DNA from 3 places in the Streptomyces sp. Edi4 genome. Region 1 is predicted to be linked to each of the others. Evidence: riboswitches for the same ligand, from Rfam matches in the RefSeq annotation. Region 1 holds a riboswitch; each other region holds the start of a gene.
What was found. A riboswitch is a leader RNA that binds a small molecule or an ion and turns the genes downstream of it on or off. The one in region 1 is predicted to bind cyclic di-AMP.
Positions count from the first base shown of each region.

Region 2: linked by a shared signal. The riboswitch ahead of ABR738_RS04675 (transglycosylase SLT domain-containing protein) and the one ahead of ABR738_RS16835 (transglycosylase family protein) in region 1 are both predicted to bind cyclic di-AMP.
Region 3: linked by a shared signal. The riboswitch ahead of ABR738_RS30210 (M23 family metallopeptidase) and the one ahead of ABR738_RS16835 (transglycosylase family protein) in region 1 are both predicted to bind cyclic di-AMP.

Region 1 covers NZ_JBEJGY010000004.1:3,257,895-3,261,159, forward strand. The annotation lists gene eno (phosphopyruvate hydratase) at 1-529, opposite strand, end outside; gene ABR738_RS16835 (transglycosylase family protein) at 824-1,546, opposite strand; cyclic di-AMP (ydaO/yuaA leader) riboswitch at 1,548-1,715, opposite strand; gene ABR738_RS16840 (transglycosylase family protein) at 1,972-2,973, opposite strand; gene ABR738_RS16845 (cytochrome P450 family protein) at 3,195-3,265, opposite strand, start outside.
Region 2 covers NZ_JBEJGY010000004.1:606,166-609,430, forward strand. The annotation lists gene ABR738_RS37705 (eCIS core domain-containing protein) at 1-173, opposite strand, end outside; gene ABR738_RS04670 (STAS domain-containing protein) at 372-824, opposite strand; gene ABR738_RS04675 (transglycosylase SLT domain-containing protein) at 1,097-1,879, opposite strand; cyclic di-AMP (ydaO/yuaA leader) riboswitch at 1,882-2,066, opposite strand; gene ABR738_RS04680 (RraA family protein) at 2,753-3,265, shown strand, end outside.
Region 3 covers NZ_JBEJGY010000004.1:6,218,862-6,222,126, forward strand. The annotation lists gene ABR738_RS30205 (M16 family metallopeptidase) at 1-1,107, shown strand, start outside; cyclic di-AMP (ydaO/yuaA leader) riboswitch at 1,331-1,490, shown strand; gene ABR738_RS30210 (M23 family metallopeptidase) at 1,504-2,271, shown strand; gene ABR738_RS30215 (GntR family transcriptional regulator) at 2,466-3,176, shown strand; gene ABR738_RS30220 (HPr family phosphocarrier protein) at 3,239-3,265, opposite strand, start outside.

The sequences.
Region 1 (3,265 bases):
AGGACTCCGCGCCGATCGGGGCGATCATGAACTCCTGGATGTCGACGTTGGAGTCGGCGTGCGACCCACCGTTGAGGATGTTCATCATCGGAACGGGCAGCAGGTGCGCGTTCGGGCCGCCGAGGTAGCGGAAGAGCGGCAGGTCGCTGGCCTCGGAGGCGGCGTGCGCGACGGCGAGCGAGACGCCGAGGATGGCGTTGGCGCCGAGCGAGCCCTTGTTGTCCGTGGCGTCCAGGTCGAACATGGCCTGGTCGATCAGGCGCTGCTCGGTGGCGTCGTAGCCGACGAGCTCCGGGCCGATCTGCTCGATGACGGCGAGGACGGCCTTCTCGACACCCTTGCCGCCGTAGCGGTTGGGGTCGCCGTCGCGAAGCTCGATGGCCTCGAAGGCACCGGTGGAGGCGCCGGACGGGACGGCAGCACGGCCGGTGCTGCCGTCGTCGAGGCCGACCTCGACCTCGACCGTGGGGTTGCCTCGGGAGTCCAGGATTTCCCGGGCTACGACGACGTCGATGGACGGCACGAGCATCTCCTTCTGGGATGTGACGCTAGATGTGACGCAGGCGGTGCAAGGGACCCGCGGGGTCGCTTCGCCTTGCGACAAGAGCCTAACCGGCTCCGGGGGTCCAGCCGGCCGAGTGCCCGCGTCCTGGGACGAAAAAGGGCCCAATGACCCTGATTCCCGGACAAAGGCCCACAACACTACTGCCCGGTAACGGCGAAAACCCCGGCCCGGCGCGTACGGGGGAACGCGCGCCGGGCCGGGGCTGCCTTGGGGGCGGGCCGACCTTGGGGAGGGGGCCTGCCTTGGGGGCCGGCCGGCTCAGCCGAGGTGCAGCTTCTGGCCCGGGAAGATCAGGTTCGCGTCCTTGACGATGTCCTTGTTCAGGTCGAACAGCTTCTGCCAGCCACCCTGGGTGTGGTTGACGGTCGCGATGTTGCCGAGCGTGTCGCCGGACTTGACGGTGTACTCGCCGTCGCCCTGCTTGACCGGCTCGGTGCGCTGCTCGCTGCGGCTGGCCTTCGGCGCCGCCTCGGTGCGCTGCTCGGTCTGCTGCGACTTCTGCTGCGTCTTCTGCTGGGGCTGGACGCGCTGCTTCGGCTTCGAGGGCTTGGCCGACTTCGAAGAGGAAGAGGACGAACCGGAGGTGTCCACATCGGCCTTGGCGCCACCGGAGCTCAGGTTGCCGGCGCCCGCGCAGGACCAGGCGCCCGGGCCCTGGATGGAGAGCAGCTTCTCGGCGGCGGCTATCTGCTGGCCCTTGGTGGCCAGGTCGGCGCGCGAGGCGTACTTGGTGCCGCCGGCGGCGGCCCAGGAGGACTGCGAGAACTGGAGGCCACCGTAGTAGCCGTTGCCGGTGTTGATGGACCAGTTGCCGCCGGACTCGCACTGGGCGACGGCGTCCCAGGTCTGCACGGAGGCGGCGGAGGCGTTGCCGGCCGCCATCAGCGGAGCGGCGACCGCGGCACCGGCGACACCGGCGAGCGTGGCGACACGGACGGCCTTGGACGGGCGGCGGTGCTTGCCCTTGCCGGAAAGCAGCATGAGTTCTCCTCACCGACGCCTGCGAGGTGAGCTGTCGGGTTCGGGCGTGAGCTGCCCGGCCGGACGTCGTGCGTCCGTCTTCACCCCAAGCCGGTCGGCAGTCCGTGTGAACTGCCGGGACCGGCGCCTACCTTGGGTCCCCCGCTCCTGCCTACGGCGCATAAGCGTCGACTGTTCCCATCGGCCGACGGCAGGATTCGGCGTTCTCGGTCGAAGGGGCTCGCGGTGACGAGCGAGTCCGACGAAAACACACGCCCCGCCAATGTTCAAAGAGGCACATCGGGGAGAAAACCCCCTTACTTGCGGCCACAGAAGGGATGTTTCCGCAGGTGAGGGGCGGGGCGGACGGACCGGGCAGACGGGACACGCCAGTTGAGGCGAAGAGACCCATGTCTCACTTGCACACAACGGACATACAGCCCGAACTAGCCCTGCTGCGGAGCCGAGTTCGGGGTGGCGGACGGGGCCGCCGACGCGGTGGCCGACGAGGTCGCGCTCGGGGTCGCGGGGGCCGCGGGAGCGGCGGTCACACCCTTCAGGTCCAGGCTCTGGCCAGGCAGGATGAGGTTGGGGTCGGTGCCGATCAGCCGCTCGTTGGCGTGGTAGAGCGCGGGCCAGCCGCCCTCGACCTTGTGCGCGTCGGCGATGACCGAGAGGTTGTCGCCGGGGCGGACGGTGTAGGCGCCGCTCGCGTCAGGGGTGTTGCCGCCCTCCCGTGAGGCGCCGTCACCCCGCGAGGCGCGCTGCCCCGCGTCGCGGTCCTCGCCGGCCGGGGCGCCCGTGCCGCCGCCGGCGGCGGGGTCGGGCCGGCCGGCCTCGGCGCCGGGCGCGGTGGACCCGGGCTTGGCGCCGGCGCCGCCCTCCGGCGCGGGGGTGCCCCGGTGCTTGCCGGAGCTGGACGGGGTGGAGGCGGAGGGCGCCGGTGAGTTGGCCGGGCCGTCCTGCCGGGTGGCGTCCGGGGCCGGGGTGGCCGCCGTGCCGCCCGGAGTGGCGGCGTCCTCGGGCGTCTTGGTGGCGGGGGTGGCCGGGGTCGCCGGGGTGACCGGAACCGACGGCGCGGGCGACGCGGTGGAGCCCGAGGTGTCGGGCACGCCCGGATCGACGTCCGCCGAGCCGCCGCCCTTGGTGAGGCCGGCGCCGGCGCCGCAGTTCGCGAACGCCGAGGGCCCCTTGGCCGCGAGCACCTTCTCAGCGACGGCTATCTGCTGGGCGCGGCTGGCGAGGTCGGCGCGCTGGGCGTACTCGTTGCCGCCGTACGCCTCCCAGGTGGCCTGCGAGAACTGGAGCCCGCCGTACAGACCGTTGCCGAAGTCGGCGCTCCACTGCCCGCCGGACTCGCAGGAGGCGACCTGGTTCCAGGTGCCGGCGTCCGCGGCGTGCGCGCCGGTCGCGGCGAGCAGGGGAAGCGCGATGGCCGATCCGGTCACTCCCGCCGCTACGACGAGGGCGGGTGCCTGGCGGGGTCGACGATGCCGTCCATTCCCGGAGCGCATGGATAAGGCCTTCCGTGTGACTGCTGAGCCGAATGAACGGTGAACGTAGCCGTACTCGAACGTCTGTCACAAGTCGATGGACTCACGATCACATAAAAGTCACAGTCCTGACGGCGTGTCAGTCGCGCTCCGTGCGAGGTGTCCGGTACGCCGCCTCAGCGCGGCGGGGTGAACGCGACCGGCAGCGTGCGCAGTCCGCGCATGATGAGGCCGCCGCGCCAGCGCA
Region 2 (3,265 bases), 2.7 Mb from region 1:
GCCACCGCCGCGTTCCCCGCGGACCGCTGAAGGGCGAGCACCTGCTGCGCGGAGAACGCCCCGCCGATGCCGCCGCCGCGTCCGGCGGGCGCCGCCTCGGCGCGCTCGGCGGCCCTCGGCGCGCGACCGCCGGGCGTGACGGATCGGCCCTGCTGGCTGTCCTGCGCGTGCACGTGAACCCCTTTGGTGGGTGGGACGTGATGTCCGGCGTTACGTACATATCAGCGCGGGATGCGCCGGTGAAGGTACGGAAGGGCAGTCGATGGGGCAGTCTCCACGCCGCCCCCTCACGGATGAGCGTTCACCCTCGGACCGCCGCGCACGCCCGGCCCGTCGCGCACCCCAGGGTGTGGCCGGTTCCGTACGGTACGTCAACTGCCGCCCGCGTGGCGCTTGTTGGCGGTGCCGGGCGGGCCGGCGAGGGCGCTGAGTGCCGCCTCCTCGACCGTGGCGGCCGGCCGGATCAGCCTGTCGAGACCGCCCGCCGTGAGGACGCGCAGATGCCACGGCCGTACGCACACCAGGCCGAGGCCCCCGTCGCGCTCGCGGGTCCTGCGGTGTGCGCGGCACAGCAGGGTGAGGAGGGCGCAGTCGAAGAAGTCCACGGGGCGCAGGTCCACGACCACCCGGGCGCCCGCCGGATGGGTGGCCGCGTCGAGATGCCGCCCCACGTCGGGCGCGGACGCCAGGTCGACGGTGCCGTACACCTCGACCACCGTGACGCCCCGCACCAGATGGGTGCGGGCGGTGCGGCAGCGGCCCGGCAGCAGACCCGGGGGAAGGGGTACGGGGTCCGGGGCTGACGGCCGAGCGGTGGTTCCCATGGCAGCTCCCGGTCCAGTAGGGATCCCCGCCCCTGCGGGGTACGTGATCGTCGGGCAGTCACCGTGGTCCCGGGGTGACGCACTACCACCCTAGGAACAGGCACGTATGCAGAAACGTGCAGCCTTCGATTTGTTCAGCCCTGGGAGTGAACAAAATTTGCGCCGCCCTCACCCGCGCGTCACCGGCGCGGTGCGGGCCCCGGCCGGGCGGCCACGGGACGGGCCGGGCGCCCTCCCCCCGCGAGGGGTGCCCGGCCCTGGGAACGCCTCGCTCAGTAGGCGCCGAAGACGTTGTCGATCGACCCATAGGTCTTGGCGGCGTAGTTGCAGGCCGCGGTGATGTTGGCGACCGGGTCGTAGAGGTCCGTGGACGTGCCCGGCACGTGGAACGCGGTGAACGTGGGCTGGATGACCTGAAGCAGTCCCTTGGACGGGGTGCCGGCCACGGCGTTGGAGTCCCAGTTGTTGATCGCCATGGGGTTGCCCGAGGACTCGCGCATGATGTTGCGGTAGATGCCGTCGTAGGTGCCGGGGATGCCCGCGCGCCCCATGATGTCGAGCGACTGCTTGATCCAGCCGTCGAGGTTGTTCGTGTACGAGGAGGCGGTCGCGGTGGCGAGCGTGGCCGGGCGCGCGGAGCGGTCGGCCCGGTCGGCCGAGGCGTCCCGCGCGGCGGGGGCCGCCGCCTTCGCCGGACCGTTGACGGTGAGCCGGAGACCGGGGTGGATCATGGCCGGATTGCTGCCGATGACGCCCTGATTGTCCTGGTACAGCTGCTTCCAGCCGCCGCTCACGCCGAGGGCGTCCGCGATCCTCGCCAGCGAGTCGCCCGCGACGACGGCGTAGCTCGTGGGCGACGCCTTCACCGCCGTGGCGGGCTTGGCGGCCGCCGCGACCTGGGCCACGGTGGCGGAGTGCGCCGAGGCCGGCGCGGCGCCGGCCGCGGTCGCGCCGATCACCGGCATGGCGAGTACGGCGCCGCCCGTACCGGCGGCGGCGAGGCCCCGGCTGAACGAGCTGGACTTGGGCCGGCGGTGCTTGCCCTTTGCAGGCATGGTCATGTCCTCTCCGTCGCCTGCGAGGTGAGCTGTCGGGTTCGGACGGGAGATGTCCGGCCGCGCCACACGCGGCTTCACCCCAGCCGTTCCGGAATCCGGACCGGCGGCTTACCTGGGTCCCCCGCTCCTGCCATACGTGTGTGGGAGGTTTCCGGACGGTGGCAGGATTCGGCGTTCCACCCGGATTGACGGTGAACTTAAACGAATAGGGCGAGCGGAAACAAGGCCGGAATTCGTGGATGCCGACCCGCGATATTGATCCACCAAAATGCGGGAATGTGGATCATGGCCGCCCGGCACTCAACTCTCTTGCGCCCGAACGGAAATGCCCTCGCGGACTTCACTGACTGCCCGTCGGGTGAGTGACCCAATTCACGCGCCCGACGCGCAACCGGTCGGGGAGTACCGCAAAATGACCAGGATCCCTCAATAGCCCCAATTGGGACAATATTCGGGCAGGGAGGGAATGCCATAGCATTCCATTTGGGACAGAACGGTCTTTCCGCGCCTCTTGTGGGCGGCCGAAGTGGGTGGTCTGCCTCGGGCGGGCAGTCGACCGAGGAGTCGCCGACTCGGACCCGTCGCCCTCTACGTCGGCCGGCTGACGCGTGGCGAATCCGGTGGACCCGGTCGTCCTTTCCCGGCTCTGGGCTCCCGGACCCCTGCTCGGACCTCGCAGAGGAAGCCCCCGGCGGCTTGCGGAGGCGGCCGGCCGGCCCGGAGGTGCCGCCCGCATCCCCCGGCGGGAAAAGGATGGTGGCGGTGGATCAGATCGCCTGAGATCATTTCGGCATTCGCCGTCCGGGCCCCGGCCCCGGCCGTCCGCCAGGTGACTCCCCCTCCAACTCGCGCCTCCGCCAAGGAAGAACAATGAACGCCGCCGAAGAATTCAAGAAGATTCCCACGACCACTCTCGCCGACCTTCTGGGGCGCGCCCAGGTCATGGATATCGGAATGCGTCCCCTGTGGTCCCCGATTCCGCGCGTCGCCGGTCCCGCATTCACCGTCCGGTGTCCTGCGGGTGACAATCTCATGCTGCACGCGGCCATCCACCGCGCCGAGCCGGGATCGGTCGTCGTCGTCGAATCGGGAGATCTGGACTACGCGCTGGCGGGCGGAAACGTCTGCGCGGTCGCCCAACGCCGGGGCGTCGCCGCCTTCGTGGCCGACGGCGTCATCCGTGACCTCGCCGAGGTACGCGAGTTGGGCTTTCCCGTCTTCGCCCGGGGCGTCATTCCCGTCCCCGGCACCAAAAAGGCCGTCAGGCCGCTGAATGCCCCGGTGCGCTGCGGCGGTGTGCGGGTGGCGGCCGGTGACGTGGTGGTGGCCGACGAGGAGGGTGTCGTGGTCACCCCGCGCGAGGACTGGGAGCGGGTACTCACC
Region 3 (3,265 bases), 3.0 Mb from region 1:
GAGCGCTGCGGTGCCACGCTCGACGCGCACGCCGACCACCCCGGCGTCCGGGTCTCGCTCGAAGTGCCGCTCTCGCGGCTGCCGAAGGCGCTCTCGCTGCTCGCCGAGGCGCTGGCGGCCCCCGCGTTCGCCGACTCCGAGATCGAGCGCCTGGTGCGCAACCGGCTCGACGAGATCCCGCACGAGCAGGCCAACCCGGCCCGCCGCGCCGCCAAGCAGCTCTCCAAGGAGCTCTTTCCGGCCACCTCGCGCATCTCCCGGCCCCGCCAGGGCACCGAGGAGACCGTCGGGGCGATCGACGCGGCCGCCGTGCGCGCCTTCTACGAGGCGCACGTGCGTCCCGCGACGGCGACCGCCGTCATCGTCGGCGACCTGTCGGGCACCGACCTCGACGCGATCCTCGCCGACACCCTGGGCGCCTGGACCGGCGACACCGCCGAGCCGCGCCCCGTCCCGGCGATCACCGCCGACGACACCGGCCGCGTCGTCATCGTGGACCGCCCCGGCGCCGTCCAGACGCAGCTGCTCATCGGCCGCGTCGGCCCCGACCGCCACGATCGCGTCTGGGCGGCCCAGGTGCTCGGCACGTACTGCCTCGGCGGCACCCTGACGTCCCGTCTGGACCGGGTGCTGCGCGAGGAGAAGGGCTACACCTACGGTGTGCGCGCCTTCGGCCAGGTGCTGCGCTCGGGCCCCGACGGCGGCGCGGCGATGCTCGCCATCAGCGGCTCGGTGGACACCCCCAACACCGGTCCCGCGCTCGATGACCTGTGGAAGGTGCTGCGCAAGCTGGCCGCCGAGGGTCTGACGGACGCCGAGCGAGAGAGCGCCGTGCAGAACCTGGTGGGCGTCGCCCCGCTCAAGTACGAGACGGCGGCGGCGGTCGCGGCGACGCTGGCCGACCAGGTCGAGCAGTTCCTGCCGGACGACTACCAGGCCCAGTTGTACGCGCGGCTCGCCGAGACCGGCACCGTGGAGGCGACGGCGGCCGTCGTCAGCGCCTTCCCGGCCGACCGGCTCGTGACGGTGCTCGTGGGCGACGCGGCGCAGATCGAGGAGCCGGTCAGGGCGCTGAGCATCGGTGAAGTGAGCGTTGTCACGGGCTGATTGACGCCCCTTCGGCCCCCGGGATCCCCGGGGCCTCGGTGACAGGAAAGACCCCGGTGGCGCACGCGTCCCCGGGGTTTGCCCATATGTCCTGTTTGTTGGGGAGGTTGCCTCTCTGTCGTGTGGCGTGCGCAACAAAAAGCGACGTCTGTTTGGTAGGAGAAAGACCGGCCGTCTAGCGTCAGTCGCGCTGTCCGTCACCACCCGCCGCAGCCGCGGCACCGGACAGCGATCGCCGAGTCCCCGATGGCGCGAGCCAGGGGAGCCGGGGACCCACTCAGTCCCTGGGGTGAATCGGACGCCTCCGCCTGCGGGGGAGTCCGTAGGAGACCTTCCTGCTCCGAACCCGTCAGCTAACCCGGTAGGCGAGATGGAAGGAAAGGACACCGCCGCTCCATGGCGTTCACCCGTGCCACCGGGAAACACCGCGCGCCCAGCCGGATGACGCGCCGCAGCGCGAACATCGCGGGCATCGCCACCCTCGCCACCGCCGGAGTCGTGGGCACCCTCGCCTCCCCGGCCGTCGCCGCCCCCGACAACACCGTCACCGATACCGGTCTCACGCAGGCCATCGTCATCGGTGACAGCGTCGCCGACCAGCTCGGCGCCCAGGCCGACGCGCAGAAGCAGGCGGCCGCGAAGGCCCAGGCGAAGGCGGAGGCCGAGGCCGAGGCCCGGCGCAAGGCCGAACTGCGGGCCAAGGAAGCACGCGAGGCCAAGGAGCGCGCGGCGCGCGAGGCCGAGCGCAAGCGCCTCAACACCTTTGTCGCGCCGATATCCAACAGCTATGTGTCCACCGGCTACAAGACCGGCGGGTCGCTGTGGTCCTCCGGCAGCCACACCGGCATCGACTTCCACGCGGGCATCGGCACCCCGGTGCACGCGGTGGGCCTCGGCACCGTCGTGGAGGCCGGCCCCGGCGGCGCGTACGGCAACAACGTCGTGATCAAGATGCAGGACGGCACGTACACCCAGTACGGCCACCTCTCGGTCATCCAGGTCACCGTCGGCCAGTCGGTCGAGCCCGGCACCCAGATCGCCCTGTCGGGCAACACCGGCAACACCACGGGCCCGCACCTGCACTTCGAGGCCCGCACCGGGCCGCAGTACGGCTCGGACATCGACCCGGTCGCCTACCTGCGTGTCCACGGCGTGGACGTCTGAGCCGTCCCACCCGAAGGCACCCCGGCGCCCCCGCGCCCACCGAAGGCCCCCGCGACGCGCGCGGGGGCCTTCGCCGTTGGCCGGAAGGCGCCCCTGGGCTCCGACGCGTCACGGGGAATTAACACGGCCTGCGTACAGTCGCCCGACCAGCGCCGACGACCGCGTCGCGCCGTGTACCAGGCGGAGGTCGAGGCATGCGCGTTCCGGCGCGTTCGGTGTGCGCGGCCATCCGCGACGACATCGTGGCGGGCGTCCACGAGCCCGGCGGCCGGCTCGCCGAGGAAGCGCTCGCCCGCCGTTACGGGGTCTCGCGCGTCCCGGTCCGCGAGGCCCTGCGCACCCTGGAGTCCGAGGGGTTCGTGACCACCCGCAGATACGCCGGCGCCTGGGTGGCCGAGCCCACCGCCGCCGAGGGCGCCGACCTCCTCGAACTGCGCCTGCTGCTGGAGCCGTTGGCGGCGGCGCGGGCCGCCGCGCGCCGCGACGAGGCCCATCTCACCGTGCTGCGCGCCCTGGTGCGGCTGGGCAGGGAGCGGGCCGGGCGCGGTGGGGGCGAGGACTGCGGTGAGCTGTGGGGCTGGTTCCACGAGACGCTGGCCCAGGCCTGCGCGAGCCCGGCCCTGATCGCGCCGCTCACCCAGGTGCGGCGCAAGATCGCCTGGATGTACGTGGCCGATCCGTCCGAGCGCGGGGCCCAGGCGTGGGACGGCCTTGGCGCCGTCACCGACGCGGTGGCCCGGGGCGACGCCGAACGCGCCCGCTCGCTCATGGCTGAGCACACCGAGCGGTCCTCGCGTGCCCACCGGCCGCGCGGGCTCGGGGCGGCCGGGGTGGCCGCACCGAGCGGAACGCCGAGGAAGCGAGGGGCGCCGCGCGGGACCGAGATCGCGCGCGCCCGCACCTGACGACGAAGGACCGCCGGGCCCGTGTCGGGGCCCGGCGGTCCTTCGGTGTGAGGCCGGCCGGGTCAGACGGTCTCGGGCAGTTCCTCGAG